2 regions of the Actinomadura meridiana genome follow, and region 2 is predicted to be linked to the other one. Evidence: riboswitches for the same ligand, from Rfam matches in the RefSeq annotation. Region 2 holds a riboswitch; the other holds the start of a gene.
The links. A riboswitch is a leader RNA that binds a small molecule or an ion and turns the genes downstream of it on or off. The one in region 2 is predicted to bind glycine.
Positions count from the first base shown of each region.

Region 1: linked by a shared signal. The riboswitch ahead of gcvT (glycine cleavage system aminomethyltransferase GcvT) and the one ahead of gcvP (aminomethyl-transferring glycine dehydrogenase) in region 2 are both predicted to bind glycine.

Region 1 is NZ_BAABAS010000006.1:207,630-218,460, reverse strand. It holds gene ABD808_RS14310 (TetR/AcrR family transcriptional regulator) at 1-166, shown strand, start outside; gene ABD808_RS14305 (SDR family NAD(P)-dependent oxidoreductase) at 226-1,083, shown strand; gene ABD808_RS14300 (hypothetical protein) at 1,415-2,158, opposite strand; gene ABD808_RS14295 (ATP-dependent DNA ligase) at 2,280-3,806, shown strand; gene ABD808_RS14290 (hypothetical protein) at 3,894-5,015, opposite strand; gene cds1 (L-cysteine desulfhydrase Cds1) at 5,104-6,201, shown strand; gene ABD808_RS14280 (M50 family metallopeptidase) at 6,263-7,564, opposite strand; glycine riboswitch at 7,888-7,983, shown strand; glycine riboswitch at 7,985-8,080, shown strand; gene gcvT (glycine cleavage system aminomethyltransferase GcvT) at 8,147-9,250, shown strand; gene gcvH (glycine cleavage system protein GcvH) at 9,306-9,710, shown strand; gene ABD808_RS14265 (serine hydroxymethyltransferase) at 9,714-10,831, shown strand, end outside.
Region 2 is NZ_BAABAS010000004.1:313,317-324,147, reverse strand. It holds gene ABD808_RS05415 (PPOX class F420-dependent oxidoreductase) at 1-426, shown strand; gene ABD808_RS05410 (tetratricopeptide repeat protein) at 423-1,529, opposite strand; gene gcvP (aminomethyl-transferring glycine dehydrogenase) at 1,781-4,651, opposite strand; glycine riboswitch at 4,824-4,918, opposite strand; gene ABD808_RS05400 (flippase-like domain-containing protein) at 5,080-7,521, shown strand; gene ABD808_RS05395 (MerR family transcriptional regulator) at 7,523-8,125, opposite strand; gene ABD808_RS05390 (bifunctional nuclease family protein) at 8,805-9,275, opposite strand; gene ftsR (transcriptional regulator FtsR) at 9,418-10,161, opposite strand; gene ABD808_RS05380 (double zinc ribbon and FHA domain-containing protein) at 10,181-10,711, opposite strand.

The DNA of each region.
Region 1 (10,831 bases), on a different contig from region 2:
TCTGGCGCACTGGAAGACCCAGCGTCCCGAGGTCTCGGCCGAGGACGCGGCCCGGTACATGACCGACTTCTGCTGGAGCGGGCTGAGCCCCTACCTGCGGCGGGAGGACGGCGGCCGGAGCGGCGTTCGGACGAGCGGCCCGAGCGGCGGTGCCGGGACGCCCTGAGTACGGTTGGAACCGGTTGTTCTGCTTCGTCGCCCGTCCGGACGCCTCGGAGGTTCCGCATGCCCCTCGCGCACTTCGACGGAGCACTCGCCGTCGTCACCGGAGCGGGTTCCGGGATCGGGCGGGCCACCGCGCTCGCGCTCGCCGGGCACGGCGCGACCGTCATCGCCGCTGACATCGACCTGCCCGCCGCCGAGCGCACCGCCGCCCGCGCCAAGACGGTCGGCGCCGGGGGCGTCGCCTACCAGGTGGACGTGTCGGACCCCGCCGCCATGGAGACCTTCGCCGCCGACGTGAAACGGGACCGCCGGGCCCCCGACATCGTCGTCAACAACGCCGGGATCGCGGTCACCGGCTCGTTCCTCGACACCGGCCCCGACGACTGGGACAACATCGTCGGCGTCAACCTGTGGGGGGTCGTGCACGGCTGCCGCCTGTTCGGCAAGCAGATGCACGACCGCGTCCACGCCCTGCCGAACAAGCCCGACAAGCCGAACTTCGGCGGGCACATCGTCAACATCGCGTCGGCCGCCGCGTACGCGCCGACCCGCTCGCTGCCCGCGTACTGCACGACGAAGGCGGCCGTCCTGATGCTGAGCGAGTGCCTGCGCGCCGAGCTGGCCAGTTCGCGGATCGGGGTCACGGCCGTCTGCCCCGGTTTCGTCAGCACCGACATTGTCAGGAACGGGACGTACGTCGACGGCGACGAGCAGGCTAGGGAGCGGCTCCGCGAGCGCGGCCACAGGGCGCTGCGGGCGCGCAACTACCCGCCGGAGAAGGTCGCCGAGCGGATCGTGCACGCCATCGTGAAGAACAAGCCGGTGGTGCCCGTCAACTTCGAGGGCCATCTCCTGCACGCGATGTCCAGGGTGTCGCCCGCGTCCATGCGGATGCTGGCCAAAATCTCCATCCGCTGAACCTGACTTCTTGTTTGACCCCAAATACTGAGCCAGAAAATGCAACTGCGATTTCCGGTGCATTGGCACATGAGTGGTAAGACAAAAGGGCCGCGGAGCGTGGTCCACTCCGCGGCCCGTCGACGAGTACAGGTTGCTGACCTGGGACTATCGCACCCAGGACACTCCTACCGATTGCACGGTCACGTCGTCGACCTCCTCCTCCCCGGGTTTCACCAGCGCGCCGATCACCTGGCATGGTCCCGGGAGCATGATCGGCGCACTCCCTCCCCTTTACCCGAACACCTTAGAAGCTGTTGACAGGGAATATGCCATGATCGGCCGATTCAGGTCAGAAATGAGTTAGCGCGGTCAGCACTTCCCGGGCGACGGCCGTGACGGTGCCGAGACACGCCCGCGCCCGGCCGTCCTGCGCGCCCCTGTCGCCGGGCGCCCGCTCGCTGTAGCTGACCGTGAAGACCGCGTTCCTGACCCGGGCGGTGAGCTGCCCGACCACGGTCGGGCTCCCCTTGTCGGCGCGGGACCAGCCGTACGCCTCGTCGCCGATGCCCCGCTGCCGCTCCAGGGTGACCGTCCGGACGAACGGGGCGTCACCGGCCTGCGCCCATTGCGCGTTGTAGTAGCTCTCGGCGTCCTCTACCGGTGTCGGGGTGTCGGCGGGCGCGTACAGGTGCGCTTCCACGCGCAGCCACGGATACGACCCTGCCGAGGCGTACGTACATGTGGAGAGCGTCGAGTTCGCGTTCTCGCGTCGCGTCGCCTTGGGCACGACGCGGTCGACGGTGGCCTGCGACACCATCCCGCATGGTGGTGGAAGCGTTTCGACGATCCGTGCCCTGGCCGGGGCTGAGCGATCACTTGTGGGGGGACGACCCCCCGCACCCCCCGGAACGGACCTTACGGCGGCGTCCTGGTCGTCCCGTCCGGGCACCAGCAGGTAGAGCGCGGCCCCGGCGACGGCGAGGACGGCGACGACCGCGAGCGGCACGAACCGCTTGGGACGCCGTGCCGGAGCGGGCGGCTCCGGTGGCGAGTACGGCCGGTGGAACGGTTCGACCGGACGTCCACGTCCCACGCCCCGCTCCTCACTCCCCCGTCGCCGAGCCGTCCGCCCCCGTCACGGTAACGAGGCCGACGGCACCTGACCAGGCCCCCGACCGGTGTTGATTGTCGGTCCCCGTGGTCAGAATGAAGGAGTGCTGATAGCGGACATCACCCGAACGTCGGCCGCGGTGGCCGCCACCTCGGGCCGGAAGGCCAAGGTCGCGGCGCTCGCCGAGTGCCTGCGCGCGGCCGGGCCCGGCGAGGCGGCGATCGTGGTCGCCTACCTGTCCGGCGAGTTGCCGCAGCGTCAGATCGGCGTGGGGTACGCCGCGCTGCGCGACGTCCCGCCGCCCGCCGCCGAGCCGTCGCTGACCGTCGCGGAGGTCGACGCGGCGTTCACCGAGATCGGCGGCGTGTCCGGGGCGGGGTCGGTCGCGCGGCGGCGCGAACTGGTCACGGGGCTGCTCGGCCGCGCCACCCGTCCCGAGCAGGACTTCCTGATCAGGCTGCTGGCGGGCGAGCTGCGACAGGGCGCGCTGGACGGGGTGATGGCCGAGGCGGTCGCGGCGGCGGCCGAGGTGCCGTCCGCGCAGGTGCGGCGGGCCGTGATGCTGCGCGGCGCGCTCGGCCCCGTCGCCACGGCGGCGCTGGGCGAGGGCGTCGAGGGGCTGCGCCGGTTCACGCTGGAGGTCGGACGCCCGATCAAGCCGATGCTCGCGGCGAGCGCGCCGTCCATCGACGAGGCGTTCGCCAAGCTCAAAGCCGACGCGGCCGTGGAGTGGAAGCTCGACGGCATCCGCGCGCAGATCCATGTGACCGGCGGCGAGGTGCGGGTGTTCACCCGCACGCTGGACGAGATCACCTCCCGGCTGCCGGAGGTCGTGGCGGCGGTGCGGGAACTGCCCGTCCGCGACGCCGTGTTCGACGGCGAGCTGATCGCACTACGCCCGGACGGGCGCCCCCACCCCTTCCAGGTCACGGCGGCGCGCACCGCGACCCGCACCGCCAAGAACACCGTGCCGTTGGCCGTCTTCCTCTTCGACGTACTCCATCTCGACGGGACAGATCTGCTCGACGCGCCAGGGGCTGAACGGAACGCCGCGCTTGGACGCGTCGTGCCAGAAGGGCTACGAATGCCGCGCGTCGTCACCGGCGACCCGGCGCGGGCCAAGGAGGTCTTCGACGAGGCCGTCGCACGCGGCCACGAGGGCGTGGTGGTCAAGTCCCTGGACACGCCCTACACGGCCGGACGGCGCGGCGCGGGCTGGATCAAGGTCAAGCCCCGGCACACGCTCGACCTGGTCGTCCTCGCCGTCGAATGGGGCCACGGGCGGCGAAAGGGCCTGCTGTCCAACCTGCACCTCGGCGCCCGCGACCCGGCCACCGGCGGCTTCGTGATGCTCGGCAAGACGTTCAAGGGCCTCACCGACGAACTGCTGGCCTGGCAGACGCGACGCCTGCGCGAGCTGGCCGTACGCGAGGACGACTGGACGGTCCACGTCCGCCCCGAACTGGTCGTCGAGATCGCGTTCGACGGCGTCCAGCACAGCCCCCGCTACCCGGGCGGCATCGCCCTACGATTCGCCCGCGTCCTGCGCTACCGCCCCGACAAGGCGGCCTCCGAAGCCGACACCATCGAAACCGTCCGCGCCGCAGCCCCCGTCCTAGACGAACCCTAATCAGCGGCCCCCGGCGGAACGCTTGGCGGCACCGTGCGGGCCGTCGCGCCCGGCGGCGCCGTCGTGTACGTCCTGGGTTGGCGTTGGTCAGCGGACGCGGTCGCCGGGTCTTGTGGGTGAGGGGCCGGGGGGTGGTTCCTCTTTGGGCGGGGCGTCGCGGGCTCGTCGTCTTGACGCGGCGCGTGTGCGAACGCGGGAGGCGCCTCCGTCGCCGCCGCGGGAGAGGGCGCCGCGGCGTTCGCGGGCCTCGGCTCGGCGGTCCGCCCAAGCGCTGGTCTTCCGGCCGCCCCGGGAGGCGCGTCCGACGCGGTCGGTGCGCGCGGCGCGGGCCGCGCGGGCGGCCGCCTTTCGTTCCGCGCGGGCCGTCGCGCGGCGTTCCGCGCGGGCTGTTGCCCGGTTCCCGCGCAGGCGACGGCGGGCGCGTTCGGCGGCCTCCGCGCGGCGCTGCAACAGTTCCGGCGGGATGAGGTCGTGGCGGCCCGCGATGAACTCCTGCACCCAGATCTTGCCCCGGATGAGCGGACGCCGGAGCTGCTTCTCGCGGCGGACGGCCCGGTGGTACCGGCGCGACCCCTCGTCATAGCGCCAGCGCGACCACGGCGAGGCGGGCCGCGCCACCCGGATGACGCCGACGATCAGCAGCGCGGGGACGAACAGGCCGATCAGCCCGGTCCAGATCTTGCCCTTGAGCAGCGTGAGCACGGCGAAGAGCAGGTTGACGATGAGGAACCCGGCGTAGACGCCGCTGAGACCGCCGTCGCCGGGGTCGAGCCCGGTGCCCTCGTAGCCGAACGGGCGGACGCCGAGCAGCAGCAGCCCCGTCACGGCGATGGCGACGAACACGGCGTCGACGGACGCGCGGCCCTTCTCCGTCCAGTACACGTCGCTGAGGTGCAGGATCAGCGCGAACTCGTCCAGCACGAGCGCGGACCCCATCCCGAACACCATGGCCGCGAGCAGGTCGAGACGGACATGCCCGTCCGGCACGGCGAGGCTCGCGACCCCGCCCGACAGCATCAGCACAACGCCGAACACCACATGGTGAATGTGCACGTCACCGGACGTCACGTTCCGGAACCAGCGCACGTCGGCGCGGATCAGCCGCACGCTCACCCGCGTCAACACGAACGTGACGATGAACGCGACGAAGAAGCCGAACAGCGGCAACCGCCCGGCCTCCACGATGCGTTCGTCGAACATCTCGATCATCTGCCCCCCGCTGCCTCCATCATGCCTGGTGACATGCACGGATATCGTGGGATGCGGGTGATCAGTACCGATCGGGGGGAGGGCCGCCGTGAGCCGTACCGTGGACCGCTGCGATCCCGGCTACCGCGCCTGGATCGCCGAGGCCATCCGGCGGGTCGACGCCGACGCCAACCGCAGCGCCGACACGCACCTGCACGTCTTCCCGCTGCCGCCGGAATGGGGCATCGACCTGTATCTGAAGGACGAGTCCGTCCACCCGACGGGGTCGTTGAAGCACCGGCTGGCGCGGTCGCTGTTCCTGTACGGGCTGGCGAACGGCTGGATCCGGCAGGACACGACGATCATCGAGGCGTCCAGCGGGTCGACGGCGGTGTCGGAGGCGTACTTCGCGCGGCTGCTCGGGCTGCCGTTCGTCGCGGTGATGCCCGCGTCCACTAGCCCGGAGAAGATCCAGCTCATCGAGTTCTACGGCGGCCGCTGCCATCTGGTGGACGACCCGTCCTCGATCTACGCCGAGTCGCGGCGGCTCGCGGCCGACTGCGGCGGGCACTTCATGGACCAGTTCACGTTCGCCGAACGGGCCACCGACTGGCGCGGCAACAACAACATCGCCGAGGCGATCTTCGAACAGTTGCGGCTGGAGCGGTTCCCCGAGCCGTCCTGGATCGTGGTCGGCGCGGGCACCGGCGGGACGTCCGCGACGATCGGCCGCTACGCCCGGTACCGGCGGTTCCAGACGCGGCTCGCGGTCGTCGACCCGGAGGGCTCGGCGTTCCACGGCTCGTTCGCCGACGGCGACCCGGAGCGGACGGCGGCCGGTTCGCGGATCGAGGGCATCGGCCGTCCGCGCGTCGAGCCGTCGTTCCTGCCCACGGTCATCGACCGGATGATCCAGGTGCCGGACGCGGCGTCCATCGCGGCGATGCGCTGGACGAGCGAGGTCAGCGGCCGCAGCGTCGGCGGCTCGACCGGCACGAACATGTGGGGCGCGGCGGAGCTGATCGCGCAGATGCGGGCGCACGGTGAGCGCGGCAGCGTCGTCACGCTGATCTGCGACGGCGGCGAACGCTACACCGGCACCTACGGGTCGGACGCCTGGCTGGCCGCGCAGGGCCTCGACATCGGGCCCTACCTGGCCGCGCTGACCGGCTTCCTGAAAACCGGCGAACTGCCCGCGCTCGACTAACCCCCGCGCTCGACTGACCCCGGCCCCGGCAACCCCTGGCCCCGGCTGACCCGGGGCCCGGCTAACCGGTGACGCGCACCGGGTTGAACAGGTCGGCGTAGATCAGCAGGCCGCCCATGACGATGAGGACGGCCGCCATCACGTACGTCACCGGCAGGGCCTTGGCGACGTCCACGTAGCCGGGGTCGGGTCGGCGGAAGATCCGGGCGAACGCCTTCTTGATCGCCTCCAGCAGGGCCCCGGCGATGTGACCGCCGTCCAGGGGCAGCAGCGGGACGAGGTTGAACAGCCCGACCGCGAGGTTCAGCGACCCGAGCAGCATGACGAAGTAGGAGACCTTCTCCGTCCCGCTGTAGTCCTTGTCGGCGGCGACCTCGCCGCCGATGCGGCTGACGCCGACGACGCCGATCGGGCCGTTCGGGTCACGCTCGTCGCCGCCGAAGGCGGCGTTCCACACGCCGACCATCTTCTGCGGCATCCGCACCAGCGCGCCCGCCGTGCGGGTCGTCAGGTCGCCCATCGTGCTCGCGACGGCGCCCGGCCCCTGCCGCTCCAGCTCGCTGGTGGGCGTGATGCCGAGGAAGCCGACGTTGACGATCTTGTCCTCGTCGTCCAGGTCGCGCATCTTGTTGCGGGTGATCGGGACGTTCAGCCTCACGTCCTGGTCGCCGCGCCGGACGGTCATCGGGACGGTCTTGCCGCCCGCGTCCCGGATCAGCACCCGCAGGTCGTCATAGTCGTCGATCCTGTGGCCGTCGAACGTCGTGATGCGGTCGCCCGCCTTGAGCCCGACCTGCTGGGCGGGAGTCGGCGGCGCCTTGGCCGGGCAGTCCGTGAGCCCGGACGACTGGCTCGCCGGGACGATGCACTCGGCGACCCGGTCGATCACCGGCTGCGCCTGGGCGGTCCCGAGCCCCATCAGCAGGATGCCGAAGAACAGCACCGCGAGGAGCAGGTTCATCGCGGGCCCGCCGATCATGATCAGCATCTTCTGCCACCACTTCTTGGCGTAGAAGACGCGATCCTCGTCGCCGGGCCTGACCTCCTCCAGCGCCGCGCCGCGCGCGGACTCGATGAGGCCCTGCCACGGCCCGGTGCTGACCTGCCGGACCTGGTTCGGGGCGTCGCCCTTGCGCGGCGGCAGCATCCCGATCATGCGGATGTACCCGCCGAGCGGCACCCACTTGACGCCGTACTCGGTCTCGCCCCGCCGCCACGACTTCATCGTCGGGCCGAACCCGACCATGAACTGGGTCGTCCGCACCTTGAACAGCTTGGCGAACGAGAAGTGCCCGAGCTCGTGCAGCGCGATGGACACCAGCAGGCCGAAGAACAGGATGAACGCTCCAGCCAGGTAGGCCATCCGGCTTGCCCCTCCGGTCGTGCACCCCGCGCGGCCGAGGGGTGATCTCCAACAATCACCTCAGAGTACTGTGTTTATTGCATTTCTCTCCTCCTTCGGCCCTGGCGGGCCTCCATCGTCGAGAAACGCGATGCGATCGCTGCATCGCTCTCGACTCGCCTAGCGGCTCGCTTCGCGATCTGGTTCTCGCAGGCTCGAACCAGCCTTCGGACGCGATCGCAGTGGTTGGGGCCTCGCGTGGTTGCGGAGGGAGCTGGGGTGGTTGCGCGAGGGTGCCGGTTCAACCGATCTTGATGACTTTGCACTAGGCTGACGGCGCCGATACAACCCGTGCGGGAGAGTCCCTCGCAGCCGGTGTGGGACGCCGAAGGAGCAAATCCTCCCCGGAACCTCTCAGGCCAACGGACCGCGCGGGCGAGGCGACCTCTGGAAAGCGGGGATCCGACCATCCCCCGCCGAAGGTGAAAGCCCACCAGGTGGGTGAAGCTCTCAGGCGCCGATGACAGAGGGGGAGGCACCGAGACGCCCGGCGCGCGCGTGGAACGATAGGCCACGTGCGCCCGTGACGAAGGAGCCGAACCCATGTCCGCCGATCCGATGGCGAAGAACGCGAAGAAGACGCCGCTGCACGACGTCCACATCGACCTCGGCGCGAACCTGGTGGACTTCGCCGGGTACCTGATGCCGCTGCGGTACGCGAGCGAGACCGCCGAGCACGACGCCGTCCGGACCGGGGCCGGGCTGTTCGACCTGTCGCACATGGGAGAGATCTTCCTGACGGGGCCCGGCGCGGGCGACGCGCTCGACTTCGCGCTGGTCGGGAAGCTGTCGCCGATGGCCGTCGGCAAGGCCCGCTACACGATGGTCTGCGGGCCGGACGGCGGCGTCCTCGACGACCTGATCGTCTACCGGCTGGCCGACACCACCTGGATGATCGTCGCGAACGCGGCGAACGTCGCCGTCGTCCGGAACGCGCTGGAGCAGCGGGTCGTGGGCTTCGACGCCGTCCTGGACGACCGCTCCGACTCGTACGCGCTGATCGCCCTCCAGGGCCCGCGTTCACAGGGAATCCTCGAAGAGTTCACCGACGCGCCGCTGGCCGACCTCAAGTACTACGCGAGCCTCTCCGGGCGTGTCGCGGACGTCGACGCCCTCATCGCCCGCACCGGCTACACCGGCGAGGACGGTTTCGAGCTGTTCGTGGACGCGTCCGACGCCGTCACGCTGTGGAAGGCACTCGAAGGCGTGGACGGCGTCGTGCCCGCCGGTCTCTCCGCACGCGACACGCTCCGCCTCGAAGCGGGCATGCCCCTGTACGGCAACGAGCTGACCGCCGACACCACGCCGTTCGAGGCGGGCCTCGGCCGCGTCGTGAAGCTGGACAAGCCCGGCGATTTCATTGGAAAGTCGGCGCTGGCGGCGGTGGAACGGACCCCACCGGGCCGTAAGCTCGTGGGACTGGTGGCCCGGGGGCGTCGCGCGCCGCGCAAGGGATACCGGGTCGTCACGTCCGGCGGCACGCCGTGCGGGATCGTGACGAGCGGCGCCCCGTCCCCCACACTGGGCAGGCCGATCGCCATGGCGTACCTGGACAGCGGCACCGACGAGACGAACCTCGCCGTGGACGTCCGCGGCCGGACCGAGCCGGTGGACGTGGTCGCCCTGCCGTTCTACAAGCGTCCCTGAAGAAGTGTCCGGGGGTGTAGCGACCATTCCCCGCAATGAAGAGAGAGAAGTGATCGTGAGCGTTCCGGAGCAACTGCGCTACAGCGAAGAACACGAGTGGGTGTCCGGGCTCGGCCCCACCGGCTCCCTACCGGAGGACGGCATCGTCACCATCGGCATCACCGCGCACGCCGCCGACGCGCTCGGGGAGATCGTCTACCTCGAACTGCAACCGTCGGAGGGCGACACCGTCGAGGCGGGCGACCCCTGCGGCGAGATCGAGTCGACCAAGTCGGTCAGCGACATCTTCTCCCCCGTCAGCGGCGAGGTCACCGCGATCAACGGCGCGGTGGTGGACGAGCCCAAGGTCATCAACGACGACCCGTACGGCGAGGGCTGGATCTTCAAGATCCGCATCTCGGACGAGCCGGGCGACCTGCTCGACTCCGCCGCCTACGAGAAGCTGATCGAGGAGGCCTGACCGGTGAGCCTGCACGACCCGCTCGCCGCGACCGACCCGGAGGTCGCCGAGGCCGTCGCCGCCGAACTGCGGCGCCAGCAGTCCACCCTCGAAATGATCGCGTCGGAGAACTTCGCGCCGACGTCGGTCCTTGAGGCGCAGGGCTCCGTCCTGACCAACAAGTACGCCGAGGGCTACCCCGGCAGGCGCTACTACGGCGGCTGCGAGTACGTCGACGTCACCGAGCAGCTCGCGATCGACCGGGCCAAGGCGCTGTTCGGCGCGGAACACGCGAACGTCCAGCCGCACAGTGGCGCGCAGGCCAACACGGCGGTGTACTTCGCGCTGCTCCAGCACGGCGACACGATCCTCGGCCTCGACCTCGCGCACGGCGGGCACCTCACCCACGGGATGCGGCTGAACTACTCGGGCAAGACGCTGAACGTGGTGCCCTACCACGTCCGCGCCGAGGACGGCCTCGTCGACATGGCGGAGGTCGCCGCGCTCGCCGCCGAGCACCGGCCTAAGATGATCGTGGCGGGCTGGTCGGCGTACCCGCGCCAGCTCGACTTCCCGGCGTTCCGGACGATCGCCGACTCCGTCGGGGCACTGCTCATGGTCGACATGGCGCACTTCGCGGGCCTGGTCGCGGCGGGGCTGCACCCGTCGCCCGTCCCGCACGCCGACATCGTCACGACCACCACGCACAAGACGCTCGGCGGCCCGCGCGGCGGCCTGATCCTCGCCCGCGAGGAGTACGGCAAGAAGATCAACTCCGCGGTGTTCCCCGGCATGCAGGGCGGACCGCTGGAACACGTCATCGCCGCCAAGGCGGTCGCGCTCAAGATCGCCGGGTCGGACGAGTTCCGCGACCGGCAGGCCCGCACCGTGGAGGGCGCCCGGATCCTGGCCGCCCGCCTCCTCGCCGACGACTCCGCCAAGGCCGGGGTGAAGGTCCTGACCGGCGGGACGGACGTGCACCTCGTCCTCGTCGACCTCGTCGACTCCGAGCTCACCGGACGGGACGCCGAGGACCGCCTGCACGACATCGGCATCACCGTCAACCGCAACGCGGTGCCCAACGACCCGCGTCCGCCGATGGTGACGTCCGGGCTGCGGATCGGCACCCCCGCCCTCGCGAC
Region 2 (10,831 bases):
ATGGAGAAGATGACCGACAGTGAGTGGCGCGCGTTCGTGTCCGAGGGCACCCGCACCGGCAAGGCGGGCGTCACCCGCAAGGACGGCACGCCGCACGTCACGCCGATCTGGTTCGTCCTCGACGGCGACGACGTCCTGTTCAACACGCACCGTGACAGCCTCAAGGGCCGTGTCCTGGCCCGCGACCCGCGGGTGACCATCTGCGTGGACGACCAGACGCCGCCGTACTCCTACGTGACGCTCGAAGCGAAGGCGTCCCTCATCGAGGACCCGGACGAGACGCGCCGCTGGGCGACCGTCATCGGCGGCCGCTACATGGGCGCCGACCGCGCCGAGGAGTTCGGGGCCCGCAACGGCGTCCCCACCGAGTATCTGGTCCGCGCCCGCATCACCAAGGTCATCGCGGAACGCGCGATCGCCGGTTAACGGTCGGGAAGCTCCGTGGCGCCCATGGCGAGGCGCAGGCGTTCGGCGAAGCTCTCGCGCAGCAGCGGACCCCACGGGTAGTCGCCCGGGACCGCCACCGCCTGGTCGAGCGCCTCGTCGGCGTCGCCCGGCCGCCGTTCCCTGCCGTTACCCGCCTGCCGAACGGCGAGGACCGCGTACATGTGGTCGAGGGCGCCGAACGCCTCCCCGGCGAGGGCGGGGAGCGTGCCGTCCGACACCGCCTGCTCGACGACCGGCTCCCACCACAGGTCGGCCGGGTCGCCGTCGTCGTCGCCACCGAAGTCGCGGCGCAGCCGGGCCCGCACCTGGGCCGCCGACCCCGGGTCGGACAGACCCCGCCGCCACACCTCGGTGGCCTCGGCGCCACGCCCGCGCAGCGGAAGCGTCCGCGCAAGCAGCTCGGTGGCGAGCGGCCCCACCTCGGCGTCGGACGGCTCGTCGCCGAGCGCCGCGCCGAACGACCCGATCGCCTGGTCGAGGTAGGCGATGCCGAGCGCGACGGCGAGCCGCGCGTGTGCGTACGGGGCGGCGTCGCGGTCGATCAGCTTGAGCCCGGCGGCCAGGATCCGCTGCGCCCGCGCGGGCTCACCGCGTTCCAGCAGCCGCTGCGCGAGGTCGTGCGCGGCGGGCGGCCCGTACTCGGCGTCGCCCATCGCGATGGCCGCCTCCCAGTGGTCGCGCGCCGCGTCGAACTCGTCGGCGTCGTCGGCGAGCCGGGCGAGCGCGAGATGCGCGGGCGGCAGGTACGCGGGGTTGCCGAAGTCGACCACGGCCCGCCACGCGGGCGCCGCCAGCGCGTACTCCCCGACGCGCTCGTGCGTGAGGGCCAGGTGGTAGGCGGCGCGCGCCCCGTACTCGGGGTCGCCGGTCGAGATCGCGACCCGGTCGGCGTTCCGCGCCCGCTCCACCTCGCCGACGTCGTCGAGGACGACCGCCAGCCCGAGCGCCGCCTGCGCCCGCCACGCCGTCTCCCCCAGCTCCAGCACCCGCTCGAACAATGCCGCCGCCCGCTCGGCCGCACCGTTCTCGGCGAGGTTCCGCGCCTCCTCGCACCACTTCGCCGGATCGTCGGCCGTGCTCATCGCGTTTCTCTCCTCCTTCGGGCCCTGGGGGCCCTCCATCGTCGGGAAACGCGGCGATCGCTGGCATCGCTCCGACTCGCCTCGCGGCTCGCTGCGCGATCGGGTTCTCGCTTCGCTCGAACCCGGCTTCGCACACGATCGCGCGGACGTGTCGCGTTGGCCGCTGAGGACGACGTGCTGACGCGGCCGTCATCGTATCGCTACCCGGACCCGTGGACCGGGCATGTGGAGATCTGGTCCTCGAAGGCCGCTCAGTCTTCGAAAGCCTCGGGGGGCGGGCAGGAGCAGATGAGGTTGCGGTCGCCGTACGCCTGGTCGATGCGGCGGACCGGGGGCCAGTACTTGTCCTCGCGGAGGGCGGGGACGGGGTAGGCGGCCTCCTCGCGGGTGTAGGGGTGCTTCCAGTCGTCGGAGACCAGGCAGGCGGCGGTGTGCGGGGCGCCCTTGAGGGGGTTGTCAGCCGTGTCGTAGCCGCCGTCGGCGACCCGCTGGATCTCGCGGCGGATCTCGATCATGGCGTCGCAGAAGCGGTCGAGCTCGGCGAGGTCCTCGGACTCGGTGGGCTCGATCATCAGGGTGCCCGCGACGGGGAACGACAGGGTCGGGGCGTGGAAGCCGTAGTCGATGAGGCGCTTGGCGACGTCCTCGGCCGTGACCCCGGTGTCCTTGGTGATCTTGCGGAGGTCGGCGATGCACTCGTGCGCGACCAGGCCGTTGCGGCCGGTGTAGAGGATCGGGTAGTGCGGGGCCAGCCGGGCGGCCAGGTAGTTCGCGGCGACGATGGCGCTCTCGGTGGCGGCGGTCAGCCCGTCCGGGCCCATCATCGCGATGTACGCCCACGAGATCGGCAGGATGCCCGCCGAGCCCCACGGGGCGGCGGAGATCGGGCCGACGCCGGTCTCGGGGCCCGCCTCGGCGCGCAGCGGGTGGTTCGGCAGGAACGGGACGAGGTGCTCGCGGACGCCGATCGGGCCGACGCCGGGCCCGCCGCCTCCGTGCGGGATGCAGAACGTCTTGTGCAGGTTGAGGTGCGACACGTCCGACCCGAACTCGCCGGGCCGGGCGAGGCCGACCAGCGCGTTGAGGTTGGCGCCGTCGACGTAGACCTGTCCGCCAGCGGCGTGCACGGCCGCGCACACCTCGGTGATCGACTCTTCGAAGACCCCGTGCGTGGACGGGTACGTCACCATGATCGCGGCGAGCCGGTCGCCGTGCTTGTCGAGCTTGGCGCGCAGGTCGTCCAGGTCGACGTTGCCGCCGTCGTCGCACTTCACCACGACGACGCGCATCCCCGCCATGACGGCGCTGGCGGCGTTGGTGCCGTGCGCCGACGACGGGATCAGGCACACGTCGCGGCGCTCGTCGCCCCGGGACGTGTGGTACCCGCGGATGGCGAGGAGCCCGGCGAGTTCGCCCTGCGAGCCCGCGTTCGGCTGGACCGACACCTTCGCGTATCCGGTGATCTCGGCGAGCGCGGCCTCCAGCTCGCCGATCAGCTCCAGGTATCCGGCGGCCTGGTCGACGGGCGCGAACGGGTGGACGTTCGCGAACTCCGGCCAGGTGATCGGCTCCATCTCGGCGGTCGCGTTCAGCTTCATCGTGCACGACCCGAGCGGGATCATCGACCGGTCGAGCGCGACGTCCCTGTCCTGGAGCCTGCGCAGGTAGCGCAGCATCGCGGTCTCGGAGTGGTGCGCGTGGAAGACGGGGTGGGTCAGGTAGGGGCTCTCACGGCGCAGCGCGTCCGGGATCGCCTCGTCGGCCCCGGCGGGCTCGTCGGCGCCGAACGCGGCGAGGACGGCGGCGACATGGGCGGGCAGCGTCGTCTCGTCGCAGGCGATGCCGACATGGTCGGCGTCCACGGGCCGCAGGTTCACGCCGCGCTCCAGGGCGGCGGCGACCACCTCGGCGGACCGTCCGGGGACGCGGGCGAGGACGGTGTCGAAGAACGCCTCGTGGACGACCTCGACCCCGGCGGCGCGCAGCCCGGCGGCGATCTCGGTGGCGCGGCGGTGCGTCCGCTGCGCGATCGCGGCGAGCCCCTCGGGGCCGTGGTAAACGGCGTACATGCCCGCCATCACCGCGAGGAGGACCTGCGCGGTACAGATGTTGCTGGTGGCCTTCTCACGGCGGATGTGCTGCTCGCGGGTCTGCAACGCCAGCCGGTACGCGGGCGCGCCGTCGGCGTCGACGGACACGCCGACGAGACGTCCGGGAAGCTGCCGCTGGATGCCCTCGCGGACCGCCATGTAACCCGCGTGCGGGCCCCCGAACCCGTACGGGACGCCGAACCGCTGCGCCGAGCCCACGGCGATGTCGGCGCCGGACTCCCCCGGCGGCCGCAGCAACGTCAGCGCGAGCAGGTCGGCGGCGACGACCGCCTGCGCGCCCCGCTCGTGCGCCTGCGCGATGACGGGCTCCAGGTCGCGGACGACGCCGGACGTACCCGGGTACTGGAGCAGCACGCCGAAGAAATCGCCGTCCGGCAGCCCACTGGACAGGTCGGCGGTGACCACCTCGATGCCGAGCGGGACCGCCCGCGTCCGGATGACCTCGATCGTCTGCGGCAGCACGTCGACGTCCACGAGGAACGTTCCTGGTTCCTTGCGCTTCGAGACCCGGTGCGCCAAGGCCATGCCCTCGGCGGCGGCGGTCGCCTCGTCCAGCATGGAGGCGTTCGCGACCGACAGCCCGGTCAGGTCGGCGACCGCGGTCTGGAAGTTGAGCAGCGCCTCAAGCCGCCCCTGCGAGATTTCCGGCTGGTAGGGCGTGTACGCGGTGTACCAGCCGGGGTTCTCCAGCACGTTCCGCATGATCACGCCCGGGGTGATCGTGCCGTGGTAGCCGAGCCCGATCATGGACGGCAGGACGGTGTTGCAGGCGGCGAGCTCGCGGAGACGGTCCAGCGCCGCCGTCTCGCTCAGCGCGGGCGGCACGTCCAGCGGCCGGGACGTGCGGATCGCGGCGGGCACCGCGTCGTCGATCAGCGCCTCGACACCGGAGTAGCCGATCGCGGCCAGCATCCGCGCCTGGTCGTCCGGCGACGGGCCGATGTGCCGGTCCGCGAACGCGGCGCGTGGATGCTGGGGAGAGGCCACGGGAGCGAAGAACTGGCCGGTCATGGAGAGCCTCCTGGCTGCTGCGGTCGCTCAGGTCCGCCGCCGTGCGCTCGGGCCGGCGGCCGGTCTCCCCCTCTGTCATGGCACCTGAGAGCTTCACCCGCGACGCGGGATTTCCCCTTCGGTGAGCCGCCTTCCCCGGGTGGGGGAAACGACGCCTGCTTTCCAGAGGTGCCTCGTCCGCGCGGTCCTTTTGCCTGAGAGGTTCCGGGGAGGTTGCCCCTTCGGCGCCCCACGCTGGCGGCGTGGGGACTCTCCCGCACAGGGTCGACGGCATGTCCTGCACAAACCCTACCCAAAGATCCGTTCCGACGATCACCCGTCCTCCAGCCCTGCCGCGGGTGGTGGGGCGGCGGCCAGTAGCATGTCCATGCTCACCTGGGACGGGCCTCCGGGCGACGCGGGGACGGAAGTGGGGGCGGCGGTAGGGCGTGACCCAGACCCACGACGACGCGGCGCGGTCGCCGCACGGCGACGCCGCGGGGGTGCCCGTGGACGAGCCCGCCCAGCCGGACCGGATCCGCCGCACGTCCGACGCGATCCGCTTCGTGGCGTCGGTGGTGGGGCTGGCAGCGGTGATGCTGCTGGTGTCGATCGCCCAGCAGACGACGCACGGCCTCGAAACCGACATCGCGGAGGGCACCGCGCACGCGCCCCGGCTGCTGTTGTCGCTGGCGACGCTGGTGTCCAGCTTCGGGGTGCTGGCCGTCCCGATCGCGTTCGGGGTCGAACGGGTGTTCCACAAGGACGGCACGCGCGTCGCGATCGCGTTGCTCGCCGCCGCGATCGCGTTCGGGATCACGGTGAGCCTGGACGACCTGGTGGTGCGGGCGGCGCCCGGCGGTGTCCTGGACTCGCTGATCTGGGGCGGCACGGAGACGGCGCCGGTGCACACCGACATCGCCCCCGTGATCGCGTTCGTCACCGCCGTCGGGATGGCGGGCCGCCTGCGCTGGCAGGCCGCGACCTGGGCGCTGATCGGGCTGGCGGCGCTGACGGGCCTCACCGCGTCCTACGCCTCGGTCGCCGCGCTCGCCGCCACCTACTTCCTCGGACGCGCCATCGGCCACGGCACCCTGTACACGGTCGGCACTCCGAACCCTCGTCCCTCGGGCCGAGCCGTCGTGGCGGCGCTGGAACGCCTCGGGCTGCGCGCGCGACGGGCCGCGCGCCTGGACGAGCCCACCGGCGACGCCGAGGAGGCCCGCGTGTACGGGGCCGTCCTCGACCCCCGCCGCCGCGCGGGCGACGACTGGGACGTGGAGTTGCGGGTGCTCGACCGCGACCAGCAGACGGCGGGCCTGCCGTACCGGGCGTGGCGGCTGCTGCGGCTGCGCGCGACGACGACCGGCCGGGCGCTGCGCTCGCTGCGCCGCTCCCTGGAGCAGGAGTCGCTGATGGCGTACGCGACGGGCGCGGCGGGCGCCCGCACGCCGCGCCTGGTCGCGACGTCGGAGGTCGGCACGGAGGCGGCGCTGCTGGTCTACGAGCACGTGCCGGGCCGGCGGCTCGCGGACGTCCCCGACTCCGAGATCACCGACGCGCTGCTGACGGACGTGTGGCGCCAGTTCCGCGCCCTCCAGGCGGGACGGCTCGCGCACCGGCGGCTCCAAGAGGGCGCGGTGCTCGTCGGCGCGGACGGCCACGCCTACCTCACCGACCTGCGCGCCGGGGAGATCGCCGCGGGCGACCTGGCGCTGCGGCTCGATCTGGCGCAGCTCCTCACGACGCTCGCGCTGCGGGCCGGTCCCGAACGGGCCGTCGGGACCGCCGCCGCCATCCTCGGCGAGGAGGCGCTGGCCTCGGCGGTGCCGCTGCTGCAACGGGTCGCGCTGTCCCGGGAGACCCGGACGGCGCTGCGGCACAACCGCGACCTGCTCACCCGCATCCGCGAACAGATCGTGCGCCGCAAACCCGAGACGGCGGTCGCGCCCGCCAGGCTGGAACGGTTCCGGCCCCGGACGATCTTCAGCGTCGTCGCGCTGTCGATCGCCGCGTACATCGTCATCCCGCAGGTCGCGAGCCTGGACATCGGGACGATGGCGTCCACCGCGAACTGGACCTGGGTCCTCGTCGCACTCGGCGCGGCCGCGCTCACCTACGTCGCGGCGGCGTTCATGCTGATGGGGTTCGTCCCCGAAAGGCTCCCGCTCCGCCGGACGGTGCTGGCCCAGCTCGCCGCGTCGTTCGTGAAACTCGTCGCGCCCGCCGCGGTCGGCGGCGTCGCCGTCAACACCCGCTACCTGCAACGGTCGGGGATGCGGCCGGGCGCCGCGGTCGCGACCGTCGGCGCGTCACAACTCGTGGGATTGGTCACACACCTACTGCTGCTGACCCTGTTCGGGTTCCTCACCGGCTCCACGTCGCAGGCGACGCAGAACCTGGCGCCGTCCCGCGCCGTCGTCATCGCCGTACTGTCACTGGGGCTGCTCGCGGGCCTGACACTGACCGTGCCGCGAGTCCGCCGCGAGGCCGCCACACGGCTGAAGAGCATGTTCTCCGGGGTCGTGCCGCGCCTGGTGGACGTCCTGCAATCCCCCACGAAACTGACCACCGGCCTCGGCGGGACGCTGCTGCTGACCCTGTCGTTCGTACTGTGCCTGGACGCCTCGATCCGCGCGTTCGGCGGATCACTGCCCCTGACGTCCGTCGTGGTGGTGTACCTGACCGCGAACGCCGTCGGCTCCGCCGCACCCACGCCCGGCGGCCTCGGCGCCGTCGAGGGCGCCCTCACCCTGGCGTTGACGATCTCCGGCCTGTCCGCGGACACCGCCACGTCCGCGGTCCTGCTCTACCGGCTGCTCACCCTGTGGCTGCCTGTCCTGCCCGGCTGGGGGGCGTTCGCCTACCTCCAGCGCAAAGAGGCGCTGTGAGTCAACCCGTGCGGCGCGCGCGGCGCCGGTTCGCCAGCTCGTCGTGCGGATGCTCCGACGGGTCGTCGTCCGTGGCGGCGCGTTCACCGGGCAGCTCCGCGAGACTGCCCTCCACCTCCTGCCACACCCGTCCGAGCGCGATGCCGAACACGCCCTGCCCGCCCTGGAGCAGATCCACGACCTCGTCCGGCGACGTGCACTCGTAGACGCTGACGCCGTCGCTCATCAACGTGATCTGCGCCAGATCCTGGACGCCCCGATCCCGCAGATGGCTGACGGCGGTGCGTATCTGCTGCAACGACACCCCCGTGTCGAGGAGCCGCTTCACGACCTTCAGAACGAGGATGTCGCGGAAGCTGTACAACCGTTGACTGCCCGACCCCTGCGCGGATCGGACACTCGGCTCCACCAGCTTGGTGCGCGCCCAGTAGTCCAACTGCCGGTAGGTGATCCCCGCCGCGGCACAGGCCGTCGGGCCGCGGTAGCCGACATCCTCCGGTGGCGCTGACACCCGCGTGTCGAAGAGCAGACCCTGCTCCCCGGCGCGCTGGGACGCCATGTGCCTCTCGGGGGTCGCCTTGCCCTCGCCGCTGCTCACCGCCACGCGGACCTCCGGCTCCAAATCATCCCGCGGCGCTTCGTCAAGGGGGTTTGACGAATTACACCACGGACGTTCCACCAGCACGGTAGGTGCCGGTCAGGGTGTGGTCAACGTCCACCCTCGGCGCGTCTTTACTGCGTTTTTCTGTGCCTATGGCAGCGCACTCCTCCTTCGGGCGCTGGGCGCCCTCCATCGTTGTGCACTGTGTTCATTGCAGTGCCCTCCTCCTTCGGCCCTGGCGGGCCTCCATCGTCGGACACTGCGTGCGGTCGCTGCATCGCTCCCGACTCGCCTAGCGGCTCGCTTCGCGATCAGGTTTCCTCGCGAACTCGAAACCTGCCTTCGGACGCGATCGCAACGGTCGGGCCCCTGCGTGGTTGCTACGACGGCTGGGGTTGATGCGGATAGTGAACGCTTTTGTATGCCTACCCATTATACGGCGGCATTCACGCTCACTCCGGCTCTTGCGCCCGGCGTGTACCACCCCGGACTCCCCCAACACTCGACTCGGGCCTCTGGTCAGGCGGCCCCGTGCGTGGGCGTGTACCACCGAGCTGGTTGGGGGGTGTGGGGGGCGGAACCCCCCCGCCTCGGGGGTTCCAGGGGGTCGTCCCCCTGGGCTGACAGGGGCTGGCGGCGCTTTGGGGAGCAGGCAACGCTTGGGAACACACCTCCCCCGCCGTCAGCCAGCGCGGCCGAAGTCTTCGGGGGAGATCGTGTCGAGGAACTCGCGGAACTTCTCGACCTCGTCCTCTTGCTCGTCGGGGATGGCCACCCCGGCTTCTTCGAGGACGTCCTCGCTGGCGAAGATGGTGGCGCCGGTGCGCAGGGCGAGGGCGATGGAGTCGGACGGGCGGGCGCTGACCTCGACGCCGTTGGAGAAGACGAGGTCGGCGAAGAAGATGCCCTCGCGCAGGGCGGTGATGTTGACGGTGCGGAGCTGGACGCTGAGGGCGTCCAGGACGTCGCGGAACAGGTCGTGGGTGAGGGGGCGCGCGGGCAGGACGCCCTGCTGCGCGAAGGCGATGGCGGTCGCTTCCACCGCACCGATCCAGATGGGCAGGTAGCGGTCGCCCTCCGTCTCCTTCAACAGGACGATCGGCTGGTTGGAGGGCATCTCGACCCGGACGCCGACGACCTCCATCTGCTTCACTGCGGCTCCCTGCTGGTTCTCGCTGTCTCGATCACCACGTGCAGCGGATCGATTCGTGACCGAACCCTGTAGCCAACGTACACCCCGGCCCCGACGGCTCGTGGTGCCCCGAGTCGGGCAAAATCCTGCGCGGCGGACATGATCAGCGGTCGAGACTTTCGCGTAGGCCCGCGGACACGAGCGCGGCGTGCAGTTTCACCGAGAGGGCGGCGATCTCGCGGGCGGTTTCGGCGGCCTGCTCGTGGGCGCCGCGGTCGCGGCGGCGCAGTTGTGGGGCGACCATCTGCTCGATGAGGCCGGCCTGGCGGTCGGCGGCGGCTTTGACGGCGCGCAGGTGCCGGACCTCGAAGCCGTACTCGCCGAGGGCGGCGGCGGCGCGGGCGATGTTCAGCGCGTCGCCGTCGTAGCGGGCGCCGGTCCGGCGGACGAGCCCGTACTCCTCCAGGCGGGCGAGGAGGGCCTCGTCGATCCCCGCGCCGTCGAGGAGCTGGCGGCGGGTGAGGTGGACGGCGGGCGCCTCGGCGGTCGTGTCGGCGGCGACGAGGGTGCGCGGACGGCGCTCGTCGACCGTGGGACGGTGGTCGTCCTCGCCGGGACGGCGGGCGCCGAGCGGCGGCACGGTCTCGCCGCGGTCGCGGGCTTCGAGGTGCTGCCTGATGACGCGCAGCGGCAGGTAGTGGTCGCGCTGCGCGGCGAGGACGAACCGGAGCCGCTCGACGTCGGCGTCGCCGAACTTGCGGTAGCCGGACGGGCTGCGCCGCGGCTCCACGAGCCCCTCGGACTCCAGGAACCGGATCTTGGAGATGGTGATGTCGGGAAAGTCGGGCCTGAGCAGTCCGAGGACGTCCCCGATCGTCATCGGGGACCGGGCTGGCTGCGGGTTCATGGCCCTCCCTCGTCGCCCGTCAGGCGTGCGCCGGGTTGGTCAGGAACATCAGCCGGAACTTGCCGATCTGCACCTCGTCGCCGCCCGTCAGGCCCGCGTGGTCGATCCGCTGCCGGTTGACGTAGGTGCCGTTGAGGCTGCCGACGTCGCGGACGGAGAACACGCCGCCCTGGCGGACGAACTCGGCGTGCCGGCGGGACACGGTGACGTCGTCCAGGAAGATGTGGCTCTCGGGGTGCCGACCGGCGGACGTGCGGTCCTGGTCGAGCAGGAAGCGGCTGCCCGCGTTCGGGCCCCGCTTGACCACGAGCAGCGCGGTTCCCGGGGGAAGCGCCTCCATGGTCATCTGGTCGGGTCCGAGCGAGGGTTCCTCGGCGCCCGTGTCGGTGTCCAGCGCCTCGAACCCGCCGATGGAGATCGTGGACGTGGACTCGCCGGGCGACTCACGGGGGGGCAGCGGGCTCCGGGTCAGCGGAGTGCCGCAGTTGGAGCAGAAGCGGGCATCATCCGGGTTGGCGTGACCGCACTGCGTGCAGTAGACGCTCGGCATCGATCGGCTCGGCCTCCTACCATCGGCGTGCCGCCCACGGACGTCCCGCCGGAACGGGAGCCGCCAGCGCCACGCGCATCCTTCAACCAACCCACGCCGGGGGCCCGCCCCCGACCACGG